Regions from separate parts of the Bifidobacterium sp. ESL0790 genome, predicted to be linked through region 2. Evidence: riboswitches for the same ligand, from Rfam matches in the RefSeq annotation. Region 2 holds a riboswitch; the other holds the start of a gene.
What was found. A riboswitch is a leader RNA that binds a small molecule or an ion and turns the genes downstream of it on or off. The one in region 2 is predicted to bind thiamine pyrophosphate.

Region 1 (7,602 bases), 710 kb from region 2:
CGGTGACCTGGTGGATATAGAGGCCCTGGTCGTCGGCCTCGCGGGCGATGGCGTCCACAACCTCCGAAATCAGACCGCCTTGGCGCTCCCCCAACTGCACATAGCAATCCTCAACCACGTTGGGCATCCACCGTACGAGCTCACGCACCGATTGCGGCCCTTCGACGATGAAGCGTCCGGACTTCTTGCGGGCCTTGGTCTTCTCGAGCTCGGCCACGCGGCGCACGCGCTCGGATTTCGGATTGTCGATGATGTGCTGGTTGAAAGGCATAACCCATAGCTTACGCGACCGCTGAGGCAACTGGCCGGTTGCAGGGCAAACAAGTCCGGCTCTGAAACCGAACCACGTGACTTGCCGGGCTCAGCCGCCGAAGAAGACGAAATGACCGGTGAAGGCGGCGGCGATCAGGGCGAGCGTGGGGATAAGGGCGCAGACGATGACGAAGGCCCAATCGCGCGGATTCACGCGACTCACGCGGGCGTGGGTGCGGGGGGTGTCGGCGCCGAAGCCACGGGCCTCCATCGCGGTGGCGAGCATGGTGGAGCGGCGGATGGAGAGGACCAGCAGCGCGAAAGCCTGCGGGAAGAAGGCTTTGACCTTGTTCTCGTCGCCGAGGCCACGCGAGCGGCGGGAGGCGGTGAGCGCGGCCCAGTCGTCTCGCAGCACGGAGAAGAGGCGCATGCCCGCGAGGCCGCCGTAGACGAAACGGTCGGGCAGGTGGAGAATCTGGCTGAAGGAGTCGGCCAGGTCGGTGGTCTCCACACCGAGCACGGCGATGATGGCTGGGATACCGATCGCCAGGATGCGGATGCCGGTGGCCAGCGCGAGCGTGGCGGAGCGGTCGGTGACGGTGATCATCGCCCAATGCCACCAGATTCTGCCGCCCTGCTTGCCGTAGAGCAGCACGGCGAGGGCCGACCACGGGGCGCCGATGAAGACGGGCCAGGTCGATTTGACGACACGCCATGGCGAGAAGCCAATGAAGGCGAGGATGACGACTTCAAGCGCCAACGCGACGCTGGCGGAGACCCAATCGAGGCTCAGAATCAGCGGCAGGGCGGCGACAAATCCGCCGATAAGGCGGAACGAGGGGTTGAGGGAGGCCAGGAACGGCGAGCGGCTCGATGGCCTTGGCTGCTCGTCACGCTCGTTGACCGGGCTGACGATGATGGTGGTTTCGCTCGAGGATACCGGAATGGGGCTGCTTGAAGTTGACGCAGATGTCTGGCTTTGGGTAAAAGATTCGCGGTTTTCGGAGCCGCTGTCACCGGATTTGGTTGAATCGATACTGGTATTGGCGTTGGCGTCGATATCGACGTCGGCACTGCCTTCAGAGGCTACGGCATTCTCGGACTCAGCTTCCAATTCGATAACGCGCGCGCCCAAAGCCGTGACCAGGTCGCGGTCATGGGTGACGACGATGACGCTCACACCATCGCCGCGCAACGAGTGGATGAGACCGACGATCTGCATCCAAGTACGGCGATCTTGGCCAAAGGTGGGCTCATCGAGGATGATCACGCGGGGGGCCGAAGCCAGCGCTGCCGCCACCGTCAAGCGGCGCTTCTCGCCGCCGGAAAGCGTGTAAGGATTGACCGAAGCGTACTGCGAGAGGCTGAAGCGGCGCAGCAGGGCACGGGCTTTCGCTTTCGCCCCATCCTCGTCGCTGCCGGTGCGCAACAGCCCCAGCATGACCTCCTCGAGCACGGTGCCACGGACGAATTGGTGCTCAGGATTCTGGAACACGTAGGAGATACGGGCCGCCAAATCCCTTGATTTCCAAGTGATTGGCGAGGCTCCATCGGCACCCCGGGCCAGCTCAGGGGACGCCTCAACGCTCCCTGATACCGGTTCCAAGAGCCCCGCCAACGTCAGTGACAACGTGGATTTGCCAACGCCGTTGCGACCGACGAGCGCCGTGATCTGGCCGGCGGCGAAGGAGATGTCGATGTGACTGGCGATGGCCTTGCCCGCACGTCCGATCGACAGGTCATGGGTGGTCAGCAACGCCTTGGCGTCGCCGATGGCCGGGCCGCTTGCGGGCTCGTCATCGGTGTGGACGCGACGGATCTCGTCTTCGGAGCGGCGGTATTTGCCGGGCACCCAGATGCCGAGTGCCGCGAAATCCAAGGCTTTGTCGCCAAAGACCTCATCGGGCGTGCCGTCGGCGACCACGATGGTGCGCCGGAATCCACTGTGGTCGATTTCGGAGTCCGCGCCGACTTGGGTGACGCGAGCGCACTGCTGGTCACGAGACTCGAGGCCGAGCACGATCACACGGTCTACCATGTCGATCCAGGGGCCGGCGCGGTGCTCAACCAAGAGCATCGTCGATTTCGTATCATCGAGGACGTGGCGAACCGCGTCGACCACCTGCGCCACCCCATCAGGGTCGAGGTTCGCGGTCGGCTCGTCCAGCAGCAAAGCGCCTGGTCTCATCGCGAGCGCGCCGGCGAGCGCCAACCGCTGCATCTGTCCGCCGCTCAGGTGCATGGTGGAACGGTGCAATTGCAAGCCATCAAGCCCAACTGCCGCAAGGCTTTCGCGCACTTGTTGCCAAATTTGAGGCCGCGGCACGCCCATGTTCTCCGGGCCGAAGGCCACGTTGTCGCCGAGACGCTCGAAAATCGTCTGCGCGTCCGGGTCCTGCAGCACCAGTCCCACGCGACCACGGGCGTTTGCCGACGGCACGCCATCGATGAGAATCCGCCCTTCGGTGACACCGCCCTCGGAATCCTCGACGGCGATGGTCTCGGGCGATTCGCTCTCTTTCTCGCTGTGTTCGGCAACGGCTTCCTGCTGCGCGATTCCCTCGCCCAACAGTCCGGCGGCACCTTCCAGAATCGTGGATTTGCCAATGCCTGAGGCGCCCAGCAACAGCACACGCTCCCCCGCCCGAATCTCAAGGTTCAGGCCGCGCACGGCGAAATGGCGGCGTGAGGCGTGGCGGTAACCCCAATCGTCGAAACGGATCGAAGCAGGTTCGGCCGGACGGCGAACGCTTGCATCGGTAGAACTTTCTACACCCTGACGGCCATGCAAAACCGTTGACGTACCGGCATCGCCCGCGCCATCGACCGTCGGTGAGGTCCGGGTCTCCCCCTGGCCTCCCGACAGCCGTGCGTCCCCGCCATCGCCGGGAGACATTCTCCTGTTGCTACGCATACGTCCCTTTGTGCTTGCCACCGATACCGTCAATATAGTCCGTCATCATTCCTTTGACGACGCGACACCTATTTGTTGGACACGCGAACCTGCCGGCCCGAGGCGAACTTGTCGATCGCGCCCGTCCTCGCGATGGCGATATAGAGGTACCACATCAGCAGGCCCGCCACCAGGCCGCCGGAGATGAGCGTGGCGACGAGGTTCCAGACGCCGTACGCGCCCGTGAGTTGGAAGCCCTGCAAGTGCGTGAGGAACGTATAGCCCCAGCAGCCCACGGCCGAGAGAGCACCGGAAAGCGTCAACGTCACCACGTTCCAGATTCTATACATGACCACGAGGAAAACGATTTCGGCGCACAACCCCTGCACCAGCGCCATGAGGAATGTTTCTGCGCCGCCCCACTGGTTGCCGAGCAGAGCCTCGAGCACACCGGCCACCACCTCAGCGTACGTGGCCGCGCCCGGTTTGCGCACGATGACCGCGGCGAGCGGGCCGGCGAAGAGCCAGAAGCCATTCATCAGGCCGCCGAGGCCGGGAACCAGAGCGTCAAGCGGCGAGCCGATGGGGCCGTAGAGCAGCGCGGCCACCCAGTAGATCAGCGCGCTGGCCACGCCGATGACAGACGCGACGGCGATGTCGACGACGCGCCATTTGAGATTCGGCTTGGCGGGTTTGACTATGGTATTCGAATTTGACATGATCTGTGCCTTTCGTACGTGCGCACCGCTTTTCGGCGCGCATACAAGGCACGGGAAGAGACGTCCGTTCGCCGGCATTGTCCGGACTCACGTTCATTCGGTCGAGGAAACCCTCATCTCAGCCAGCCATTAACGACCAGCCCCCGTGTCAATTCGTCATCCTAGAGCGTGGCCAGGGCAAACTGTCTTACGCAGGGTGGTCGTGTGGGGTGGGGATGTCCCATGTTCGGGACGCTCCTTGGCCGCTCGGCCATGTCTTACGCCCGAACATGGGACATCCCCACCCCACACTCGTGCCTCAGGAATCCGATTCAAGGAGCGGCCACGGAGGTGACTCACAAGCGAATAGCTGCCGCAGGCACACGGTCACTTACCGGTTAGCCGCCAAGTGATAAGGGCAAACATCTCTCGGAACAGTGCAAATCTGCATCCTGGGCCGAGCAACATCAAGAAGCTATATCAAAAGCAGCAAAGACAAACATCCTCGTCACCAATCAGCATTTACCCACAGAATCAATTAAGAAAGCATCGTCCAAAAACACCAGCCGAAAGGCCACAGTTTCAGTCGCTGCCGCAGGCCAATGGCGTAGACTCGGCGCGCCAACAGTAAGAGACCTAAAGCCTGCGGCAGCATCCGCTTTTTTAATTACACGGCGCATAATCATTATCACTAGTGGCTGTGCGGGATATGCGATGTTCGGGCGTAAGACATGGCCGAGCGGCCAAGGAGCGTCCCGAACATCGCATATCCCGCGCAGTCACGACTACCCTATTTGCGTTCAGTGCCCCAGTTTGTCGAGGATGAGTGCCTCGGTGATCACATTGTTTTTGAGGCTGGTGAGATCGATCGATTCGTTGGGGCTGTGGGCGTTGCCCTTAGGGTCTTCGGGTCCGGTGACAAGGACCTGGGCCGCAGGGAAGATCCTCTGCAGCTCGGGGATGAACGGGATCGATCCGCCTTCGCCCTTGTTGATCGGCTCAACGCCGAACGCCTCACGCATGGATTCCTCCGCGTCCTTGGTGGCCTCGGCGTCGGGGTCCATGCTCCATCCCATGCCCTCGTCGAGCGTCGAAACAGTCACCTCGGCTCCAAACGGCGCATGGGCCAGCAGGAAGTCGGTGACGGCCTTGGCGGCGTCGGCCGGGCGCTGGTTGGGCGCGGTGCGGATGGAGAGGCGGAAGCGGGTCTCGTTGGCGATGACGTTGAAGGATCCCTCGACCGGATGCGCGTCGAAGCCGATGACGGAGACGCTCGGCTTGGTCCACAAGCGCGAGGCCAGCGAACCGGTGCCGGCAAAGCGGTAAGAGTCGACCACGGAGGAATCAGCGCGCACGCTCGCCTCGTCAAGGTCACGCTGCAGGCCGCCGACCGGGTCTCCCCCTTCGAGCCCATCAATCACCAGCGAGCCGTCCTTGTCGTACATCGAGGCGATAAGCATGGCCGAAAGCGTGTTCGTGTCGAGAATCGGACCGCCGAACTGGCCGGAATGCACCGGATGCTCCAGCGCCTTCACCGTCACGTCCAAATCGGTGTTGCCACGCAGGCTGGTGGTCAGGCTCGGAATCTCGGCGCTCCAGTTGCCCGAGTCGGCCACGATGATAACGTCCGAGGCGAACTCGTCCTGATGCGCCTCGATGAAGGGGATGAAGCTCGGCGATCCCATCTCCTCCTCGCCTTCGATGAAGACCTTAATATTGACCTTGAGCTCGTCACCCAGCGCGTGCAGCGCCCCGGAATGGATGGCAATGCCGCCGCCGTCGTCGGTCGCGCCGCGCCCGTACAGGCGTCCGTCAACCTCGGTGGCCACGAACGGATCGGTGTCCCACGCGGAGGCGTCGGGCACGGGCTGGACGTCGTGGTGCGCGTAAAGCAGCACAGTAGGAGCGTCGGGGTCGACGATCTTGGAGCCGACCACCTCGAAGGCGCCCGGGGTGCCGTCCGGATTGGTGGATTGCACCACCTTGGCGTCCACACCGCGCGCCTTCAGCTCGTCGGCCACGAATTGCGCGGAACGACGCATGTGCTCGCCGGTGATGCCCTGCGCCGAAACCGATTTCAGCGCGACCTTCTTGCTCAGCAGGTCGACGATGCGCGCGAAATCGCCGTCCACGCGCCCCCTGATCTCCTCGACTCTCGTTCCAGCCATGTGAAGCTCCTTTATATATGTGTTTGTCTTCGTCGTTATCAACATACCAAAATACCATTGGCTTCTCCGTGAGCCCGGACGTGGCGAACCAAGCGCCGGAACGGCCGACCACAATGGGCGCGAAAACGCCGGAAACCAGGCGCCCGCCAGCACGCCCAAAACCGCCAAGAGTCTAGCCTTCACCGTAATCTGCAAACATGACATGGAACCCTTTCAACAAGGATAAGAAGCAGGAGCCGGCGCAGGAGCCCATCGCCGAATCGAAGCCCAAACAGGACGCCCAGGCGGGCAAGGGGCGCCCCACCCCCAAGCGCAAGGTGGCCCAGGACAGGAACCTGCATCCGCTCGTCCCGAAGGACCGCAAGGCCGACGCGAAGGCCAACAAGAAGCGCGTCCGGGCCCGCGAGGACCGCGAGTACGACGCCATGCGCACCGGCGACCTGTCGCACATGCCCAAGTCCGAGCAGCTTCCGTGGCGCGTCTATATCCGTGATTACGTCGACGCCCGCTTCAACATCGCCGAATACTTCATCCCCGTCGTCTTCGGCGCGATGATCCTCGGCATGCTGCTGGCCATCAAATGGCCCGCGCTCTACGCGCCGATCATCGGATTCTCCTATATCTACCTCATCATCGCCGTCGTCGACATCGTCGTGATGTGGTACACGCTCAAGAAGAAGCTCATCGACAAGTTCGGCAAGAAGGCCGTGGCCAAGGGCTCGCGCTCCTGCTCCTACGCCTGGGGCCGCGCGATTCAGCTGCGCCGTTGGCGTGTGCCGAAGCCGACCTCCAAGAAGCGCGGCAACTGGCCGAAGTAAGCCCTCTGACGAAACTTTTCTTTAAACCGTCTGAATCGAACCGCAACGCAAGTCGCGGGAATGGTTCGGATGGTTTTCTTTTATTTTCTTCATTATCATTATTTTTCGCGGACGTGGTCTGATTGTCGCTCGCCTCAATCCCGACTACGCGCCCGGCGCAGATTCCTCCATCATTTCCAGCCGGCGGTGGACAATGGTGGGAGCGCAATCATATTCACGTGTTGACTGGGGGACGCATGGCAGAGCATTTCGACATCGGTGTCGTCGGCGGTGGTCCGGGAGGCTATTCCGTGGCCTTGCGGGCGGCGCAACTGGGGCTTTCGGTGGCGCTGGTGAACCGCGAGCCGAGGCTGGGCGGCACCTGTCTCAACCGCGGGTGCATCCCCTCGAAGGCGCTTATCACCGCCAGCCACGCCATCGCCGGCATCGGCGACGCGGCTCGTATGGGCGTCAACGCCAGCCTTGACTCCATCGATTACGGCAAGCTCAATGGATTCAAAACCGGTATGGTCACTTCGATGACCAATGGTTTGGCCTCGTTGCTCGCGGCACGGAAGGTGACGGTGTTCCAAGGTGAGGCGGAGGTGACGGACTCACATCACATTTCCGTTATCACTCAAGCACCATCGCGTGCAGATGAAGGAACTAGCGGAAAACCTGAACCAACCACCATCGAAATCGAAGCTGACGAAATCGTGATGGCCACGGGCTCACGACCCAGGCCATTGCCGGGCATACCGTTCGCCGGGGCGCTCATCGAATCGACGCAGGCG
Region 2 (7,602 bases):
GCCGCTGGTCACCGACGCGGCGCCCTTGACGCTGGAATCGTCGGGGTAGATGCCGTTGCGCGGCTTGGCCTTCTCCTTGGAATCGGCCGTGGCCTGGGCGGTGTCCATGATCTTGTTCATATCGAAGGTCTGCTCGTTGATCTCGATGGGGTACGAGGTCAACGTCTCCTTCTGGATGTCGGCGATATAGCGGTTCACACCGGTCGAAACCGAAAGAATCAGGGCAATGCCGATGATGCCGATGGAGCCGGCGAACGAGGTGAGGATGGTGCGGGCCTTCTTGCTGCGCAGGTTGTTGAAGCTCAGCGCGACGGCCGTGGCGAACGACATCGAGGCCTTGCCCATGGTGCGATGCACGGCGGGCTTCTCGTCCTTGGTCTCCTCGGGCTCGACGGGCTGGGAGTCGCCGCGGATCACGCCGTCCTTGAGTTCGACGATGCGGGTGGCGTATTCGTGGGCCAAGTCGGGGTTATGGGTGACCATGACGACCAGACGGTCTTTGGCCACCTCTTTGAGCAGGTCCATGATCTGCACGGAGGTTTCGGAATCGAGCGCGCCCGTGGGCTCGTCGGCCAGCACGATGCTCGGGTCGTTGACCAGCGCGCGGGCGATGGCGACGCGCTGCATCTGGCCGCCGGAAAGCTGGTTCGGCTTCTTGTTGATATGCTCGCCCAGGCCGACCTTCTTCAGCGCCTCTTCAGCGCGCTTACGGCGGTCGGCGCGCGAGACGCCGGAAATCGTGAGTGCCAGCTCGACGTTGGAGAGGATGGTCTGGTGTGGGATAAGGTTGTAACTCTGGAAGACGAAGCCGACCGTGTGGTTGCGGTAGGAATCCCAGTCGCGGTCCTTGTATTTTCTGGTCGAGGTGCCGTTGATGATGAGGTCGCCGTCATCATAGCGGTCGAGCCCGCCGATGATGTTGAGTAACGTGGTCTTGCCCGAGCCGGACGGGCCCAGAATGGCGACGAACTCGTTGTCGCGCAGGGTGAGGCTCACATGGTCCAGCGCCTTCTGGACGAAATCACCTGTCTTGTATTCCTTGCTGATGTCTTTGATTTCTAGCACGAATTCCCTCGCTGCCTGTCTTGCGTCGTTGTCGCGTCACATCGCGCTTCGTCCTGCCACTCTACCCCAACGCACACCCGTCCAGCTCCGCCCATCTACCCAGTGAGAAAAGCGCCAAAATCGACCCAAAAAGGTGCTTATTCCACAGATTCAGCAGCCCACTGTGGAAAAAGCACCTTTTCGGGCCTGTTTTGGTGCTTTCCCCACTGATTAGGGCGCTCACTGCGGGAATAAGCACCTTTTGGGGCCTGTTTTGGTGCTTTTTCCACTGGTGCGGGCTAGCGCATGGCGCGCTGGTAGGAGGTGCCCCAGGTGCGCATGGCGTCGATGACGGTTTTGAGGCTGCGGCCGGTCGGAGTGAGCGAGTATTCGACGCGGGGCGGAACCTCGGCGTAGACCTTGCGGTTGACCAGCCCGTCGGCCTCCATCTCGCGCAGGTTGGAGGTGAGCACCTTCTGCGAGACGTTGCCCACCGAACGGCGCAGCTCGCTGAAACGCTTGGTGCCCTGCAGCAGGTCGCGCACGATGAGCACCGTCCATTTGTTGCCGATCAGCGTCATCGTCGTCTCGACCGGGCAGGCCGGCAGCGATTTGCCAGCAGCGCCCTTGGCGCCTTTCATCGCCTTGACGTTCTTCGCGGTCACCTCGTCCACCACGCTTGCGGAATCCTTCGTTCCTTGCACGCTCCGCCTTCCTTTCCGTTTTTATCCATCGCGTTCATCCTCGCACCGCCTCTCATCATCGTTCGACATGACGTATTCATGGTTCACGTTGCGCCCGAACGAGTCTAAGACGATTGGCTCAATTCATGCTGGATCAATTCATGGTTACTTTTTGAAACTAACAGTACCTTTGGACGTTATACTCCTTTTCTACCGTTCCTCTCATAGCGTATCTTAATTATTTTCATCGCGAACCATCGTTGGAACGGCGCAAAAGTTACTTTTAAGTATCTATACTTCCAAAATGTAACTACCAACTTGAAACGCTGTTCTCTGCTACAGTTACTCATAGATCGCACGCCACGAATCCACATGATATCAGCTTGGATTCAAAGCTACGAGGCAAAGGCAAAACGCAACAAGGTAGAAGGAGCGCATCATGGCAAGCATCACCGTTTTCGGATCAGGCAACATCGGCTCGGCGGTCGCCGGCATCGGCGTCAAGGCGGGGGCCGACGTGCAGGTCATCGACCGCGACAAGAGCAAGGCCGCCGCGGTCTCCGGCGTCACCCCGGCGGTTTGGGGCGAGCCCATCACCGGCGACATCGTCATTTTGGCGCTGCCCTACCCCGCCGAGGCCAGCGTGGTCGCGGATTATGGCGCGCAGCTCGCCGACAAGGTGGTCGTCGACCCCAGCAATCCCGTCGATTTCGGCACGATGGATCTCGCGCTGCCGCAAGGTGTGCATTCGGCCGCGGAGGAACTGGCGGGCAAGCTGCCCGACTCCAAGGTGGTCAAGGCGTTCAACACCGATTTCGCCGCGACTTTGGCCAGCGGCGTGAACGACGGCGCACCGACCACGGTGATGGCGGCATCCGACAGCGAGGACGCCAGGCAGGCGCTGCAAGCCGTCGTCGAGGCGGCTGGCCTGCGCTTCGTGGACGCGGGCGCGCTCAAGCGGGCCTCGTACATGGAGGCGTTCGGCGCGCTGCAGATGGTGCTGGCGATGAGCGGCGCCACCCAGTGGACCAGTGGTTTCAAGGTCGTCAAGTAGACTCGACACCTAAGTAAACCGGACCAGCGTCATCCCAGATTGTCGATTTCGACCTTACGAACAGCGATAATCTGGAATGACGACGACAGATAGCGTCACAGCATCCTCCGCCTCAGACGCGAAACAGCCATAAGGCGGAATCGTTGGATAACGCGAGATCCGCCAAAATACATAGCCGATCGCATCGGCTCAACAAACAACCTGACATCCAATCAAGCAATAACAAATATGGAAAGAACGATAATATGAGCAAGAACATCGCAGTCGTGGCGGCCAACGGCAAGGCCGGAAGGCTAATCGTTGAGGAGGCCGTCAACCGCGGCATGGACGTCACCGCCATTGTGCGAGGCGAAAACAAGACCAAGGCGCAGCACGCCATCATCAAGGACCTATACGACCTTACCGCCGACGACCTCACCGGCTTCGACGCGGTGGTGGACGCCTTCGGCATCTTCGACCCGGCCAAGCTCGACGAGCACAGCACCTCGCTCAAGCACCTGGCCGACGCCCTGTCCGGAAGCAACACCCGCCTGCTGGTGGTCGGTGGCGCGGGCAGCCTCTACACCGACGAGGCCCACACCAAGCAGCTTTCCGACTCGTTCCCCGACAACATCAAGGGCGTGCCGCTGGCGATGGGCAAGGCGCTCGACGCGCTGCGCAAACGTGACGACGTGCACTGGACCTACGTGAGCCCCGCCGGCGACTTCCAGGCCGACGGCCCACGCACCGGCAAGTACGTTTTGACCGGCGAGGAATACACCACCGACGCGGACGGCAAGAGCGCCATCAGCTACGCCGATTACGCGGTGGCCATGGTCGACGAAATCGCCGCGGACCAGCCGCACGACCGCGAGCGCATCTCCGTGCGCTGGTAATTCGCCCGCACACCAACCCAGACGCGGCTTATACCGCTGACGAACCCGCAACCTATCGGATATCGAGTATCGCTCCGGTAAGTTGCGGGTTTTCGTTTGTTCAAGTTCCCGTTTTCGGGTTCCCTAAGACAGACCCGCCCGCCACTAAAACCGAATCTTGAACATCTCAATTTTGGCCCATAGCTTGGCCTGTTATCGAAGACCTGCGGAACATTCCGATGCCGAAATATTGGATACCTTCACCATGAAAGATTCCCGACAACCACGCTGGCGTGAGGAACGCATCTTCGACCAGACGCCGATAATGCGACAGCAGCGAAGTTCATGCATAACACTCAGGCCTTGTCCAATGAAGCGCATAGCGTCTTGAGCTGTAAGTGCAGGGGAACCTGCGGCCCGCCTCGGTGGGCGCGCGAGTTGAGACGAGCGGACGCTCGACCCTTGGAACCTGTTGGTTAATACCATCGTAGGGAGACGCGAATATGGTCAATGACGCATACTCATTTGCAAACAGCAATCTCAATAATCCGAGCGATTTGGCTTCGGACGATCCGGTGCGCGCGAACGTTCTTGACGCGGCGCAAAAGGTGCGCGACACCACGCCACTGGCGCAATCCTTCACCAATTTCGTCACCATCAACCTCGTGGCCAACGCGCAGCTGGCGGCGGGCGGCACGGCGGCGATGAGCTTTTTGCCCGACGACATCGCGGGCGGCGAGGCGGCGAGCGGAGCCAGCTACATCAACGTCGGCACGCTGCTGCCCTTCTACAAGGACGCGCTCAAGGAGATCGCCGAGAAGTTCCAGGCCGACCACCACCGCTGGGTGCTCGACCCGGTGGCGGCGGGCCTGGGGACCACGCGCACCGCGATTCTGAAGTCGTTCAAGGCGGCGCCGCCCACCATCATCCGTGGCAACGCCTCCGAGATCATCAAGCTGCGGGAGATGTGGGAACTGCCGTTGGACGAGGGCGATTCCACTTCCGATTCCGCCTCAGCCAAACAGTCCAGCGGACCTGTGGGCGTCGAGTCGGCCGACGACGTCGAGGCCGCCGAGGCCGCCGCACGTACCCTCGCGCGATACATCGCCAGGTTCGACGCGCAGGGGCAGGGCGCCGTGGCCGTTTCGGGCGAGACCGACCTCGTCACCGACGGCGAGCGCACCTATCGCCTGCCCGGCGGCAGCGCGATGATGACCAAGATCACCGGAGCCGGCTGCTCCCTAGGCGGTGTGACCGCCACCTATCTGGCCGTCGCCGACCCGCTCACCGCCGCCCTCGCCGCCAGCGCGCTCTACAACCGCGCCAGCGAGACCGGAGAAGCCAATTCCCACGGCCCGGGGTCGTTCCAGGTCGCGTTCCTCGACGGCCTGTGGTCCACCACTCCCGAGCAGATCGCCGCTTCACCCATCCTTGGCTGAATCATTTCGTGATTGACTCGAGCACGATGCTCATGCTCGCGCTCGAGTCAATCACGAAATCTCTTTCAGAGCCGCTTACGTTTCATAGTCCTTTATAGAATCGAGCTAATCTTGACTACATCTCATTGCGCACCACTCGCCTCCATGCGTGACCACTTCGACCTGAGCTCCTACCTGGTGCTCGGCCCGGCCGACACCAAGTCGTGGCCCGTCGCCGACATCGTGCGAGAGGCGCTGGCTGGTGGCATCACCTTCGTGCAAATTCGCGTGAAGCCCGGTGACGCCAAAACCATCACCGAGCTGGCCCGTCAAGCCGCCGACGTCATAGCCGAGGCCGGCAAATCCGACACCGTGCCGCTGGTAATCGACGACCGTGTGGACGTGGCGTGGCAGTGCCGCGACATGGGCATCAAGGTGGACGGCGTGCATATCGGCCAGGACGACATGAATCCCGTGGAGGTGCGCAAGCTGCTGGGCCCCGACGCCATCATCGGCCTGAGCTGCAAGGTCCTCGATGAGGTGAAAGCCGCCAACGCCCTGCCCGCCGGCACCATCGACTATATCGGCGCCGGGCCGCTGCACCCGAGCACCACCAAGCCCGACTGCATCGTCATCGGCGCCGACCACAAGCGCCACACGCAAGACACCGAATCCATCAACGCGCTGTGCACCGAGTCCCGCTACCCCATCGTCGTGGGCGGCGGCGTGAAGCTCGAGGATTTGCCGGATCTGGCGCAGACGGAGGCCGCAGGCTGGTTCGTGGTCTCGGCCATCGCAGGCGCCGACGACCCGCAGGCCACCACCAAGGCCATGGTCGATTCGTGGGCCGCGGCTCGTGCACAGCGAGGTTGAAATCGTAATTTCCACTAGCGCCGCCTACATTACATCTCAATTCCGCATCATTGTCTTGATGGAACAACCAGCCACTTCGCAACATGCCAGGCAGCATAGATGGAACGCCAATATCGATTCCGTCATAGACAACCGACTGGTGAATCAGCCGCGGCATCCCATCGATACAAGCCAGCAAGAAACGAGCTTTCACATATGACAGCTGACAATCAGCCTTCAACGTATTCGACCGAGGGCACGACCGTTCATCCATACCGGCTGCCGGCCGTACTGTCGATCGCGGGAAGCGACTCGTCTGGCGGGGCGGGCATTCAGGCCGATCTCAAGACGATGATGGCGTGTGGGCTTTACGGCATGACCGCGATCACCTCACTGACCGCGCAAAACACCACTGGCGTGCGGGCTTCAGCCGCCACCACGCCCGATATGTTGGCCGCGCAGATTGATGCGGTGTTCAAGGACATCCGGCCGGATGCGGTCAAGATCGGCATGGTGCCCACCGCCGAACTTATCGAGATTATCGCCCAGCGGCTCAAGTATTATTGCGCCAACAATATCGTGGTCGATCCGGTGATGATCGCCTCGAGCGGCGACCGGCTCGCCAGCACCGCAGCGGTCGACGCGCTCACTGGCCATCTGCTGCCGCTGGCGACATTGGTGACTCCAAATATTCCGGAAGCCGAGACACTGGCCGGCCTTAGACACGGCGCCATACACGATGATGATTCCAGGATCGACGCGGCTCGGCGAATCAGCGAACGGTGCAACGGTTGCGCGGTGCTTATCAAAGGCGGGCACGGCCATAACGGAGCGAACGATCTGTTGCTCGCCAACGATACGACCACTTGGTTCCGTCATCGCCGCATCGTCAACCCCAACACCCACGGCACCGGCTGCACGCTCTCCAGCGCCATCGCCGCCGAACTCGCCAAAGGCGCGGACCTCGTTACAGCCGTACAGAACGCCAAAGATTATCTCACCGGATGCATCGCCGCTGGACTCGACCTCGGGGCGGGCTCCGGGCCTATGGACCACGCCTGGCAGTGGCGTCGAGACGAAGACACACAGCCGATGGAGAAAGAACCTTCCGATGACTGATATCAACAACTCCAATAATGCCAACGATTCCGCAGCCCCAAAATCATCTAAGACCACCGACGAAATGACTATGACTACCAACATGAACACTGACCCTGATACCGCCAACATCATCAACACCAACACCAACGGCGAAGCCACACAGGCCATCGCCAAACTACTCAACATGCAGCAGCGCTACGACCATGACCTCAAACACGTGAAACCCTCACGTCTGCGTGTGCTTTCCATCGAGGGCTCCGACCCGATTGGCGGGGCGGGCACGATGGCCGATATGAAGGCGTTCACCGCGCAGGGCGTCTTCGGCTACGCGGCGATGACCAGCGTGCTGGCCCAGAACACGCAAGGCGTCACCGACATCGTCAATGTGGAGCCGTCGTTCCTGCTGGCCCAGCTCAAGGCGGTCAGCGACGACGCGGACATCGACGCGATGAAGATCGGCATGCTCGGCACCCCCGAATTGGTGCAGGTCGTACGCGAATGGCTCGTCGGATTGTTCAAGGATTATGAGGCGAACGGCAAGCCGCGCCCGACCGTCGTGCTCGACCCGGTGATGTACGCGAAATCCGGCGACAGGC

Region 1: it holds a riboswitch for thiamine pyrophosphate, as region 2 does, so the genes downstream of both, OZY47_RS04995 (ECF transporter S component) here and OZY47_RS02180 (hydroxyethylthiazole kinase) in region 2, are expected to answer to the same signal.

What each region holds. Positions count from the first base shown of each region.
Region 1 covers NZ_CP113915.1:1,322,961-1,330,562, forward strand. The annotation lists gene OZY47_RS04985 (RNA methyltransferase) at 1-271, opposite strand, end outside; gene OZY47_RS04990 (ATP-binding cassette domain-containing protein) at 362-3,166, opposite strand; gene OZY47_RS04995 (ECF transporter S component) at 3,235-3,864, opposite strand; TPP riboswitch at 3,910-4,021, opposite strand; gene OZY47_RS05000 (dipeptidase) at 4,644-6,011, opposite strand; gene OZY47_RS05005 (DUF3043 domain-containing protein) at 6,209-6,829, shown strand; gene OZY47_RS05010 (FAD-dependent oxidoreductase) at 7,066-7,602, shown strand, end outside.
Region 2 covers NZ_CP113915.1:611,548-619,149, reverse strand. The annotation lists gene OZY47_RS02200 (ABC transporter ATP-binding protein/permease) at 1-1,065, opposite strand, end outside; gene OZY47_RS02195 (helix-turn-helix domain-containing protein) at 1,344-1,685, opposite strand; gene OZY47_RS02190 (NAD(P)-binding domain-containing protein) at 2,167-2,781, shown strand; gene OZY47_RS02185 (NAD(P)H-binding protein) at 3,027-3,656, shown strand; TPP riboswitch at 4,028-4,147, shown strand; gene OZY47_RS02180 (hydroxyethylthiazole kinase) at 4,139-5,074, shown strand; gene thiE (thiamine phosphate synthase) at 5,186-5,926, shown strand; gene thiD (bifunctional hydroxymethylpyrimidine kinase/phosphomethylpyrimidine kinase) at 6,122-7,024, shown strand; gene OZY47_RS02165 (bifunctional hydroxymethylpyrimidine kinase/phosphomethylpyrimidine kinase) at 7,017-7,602, shown strand, end outside.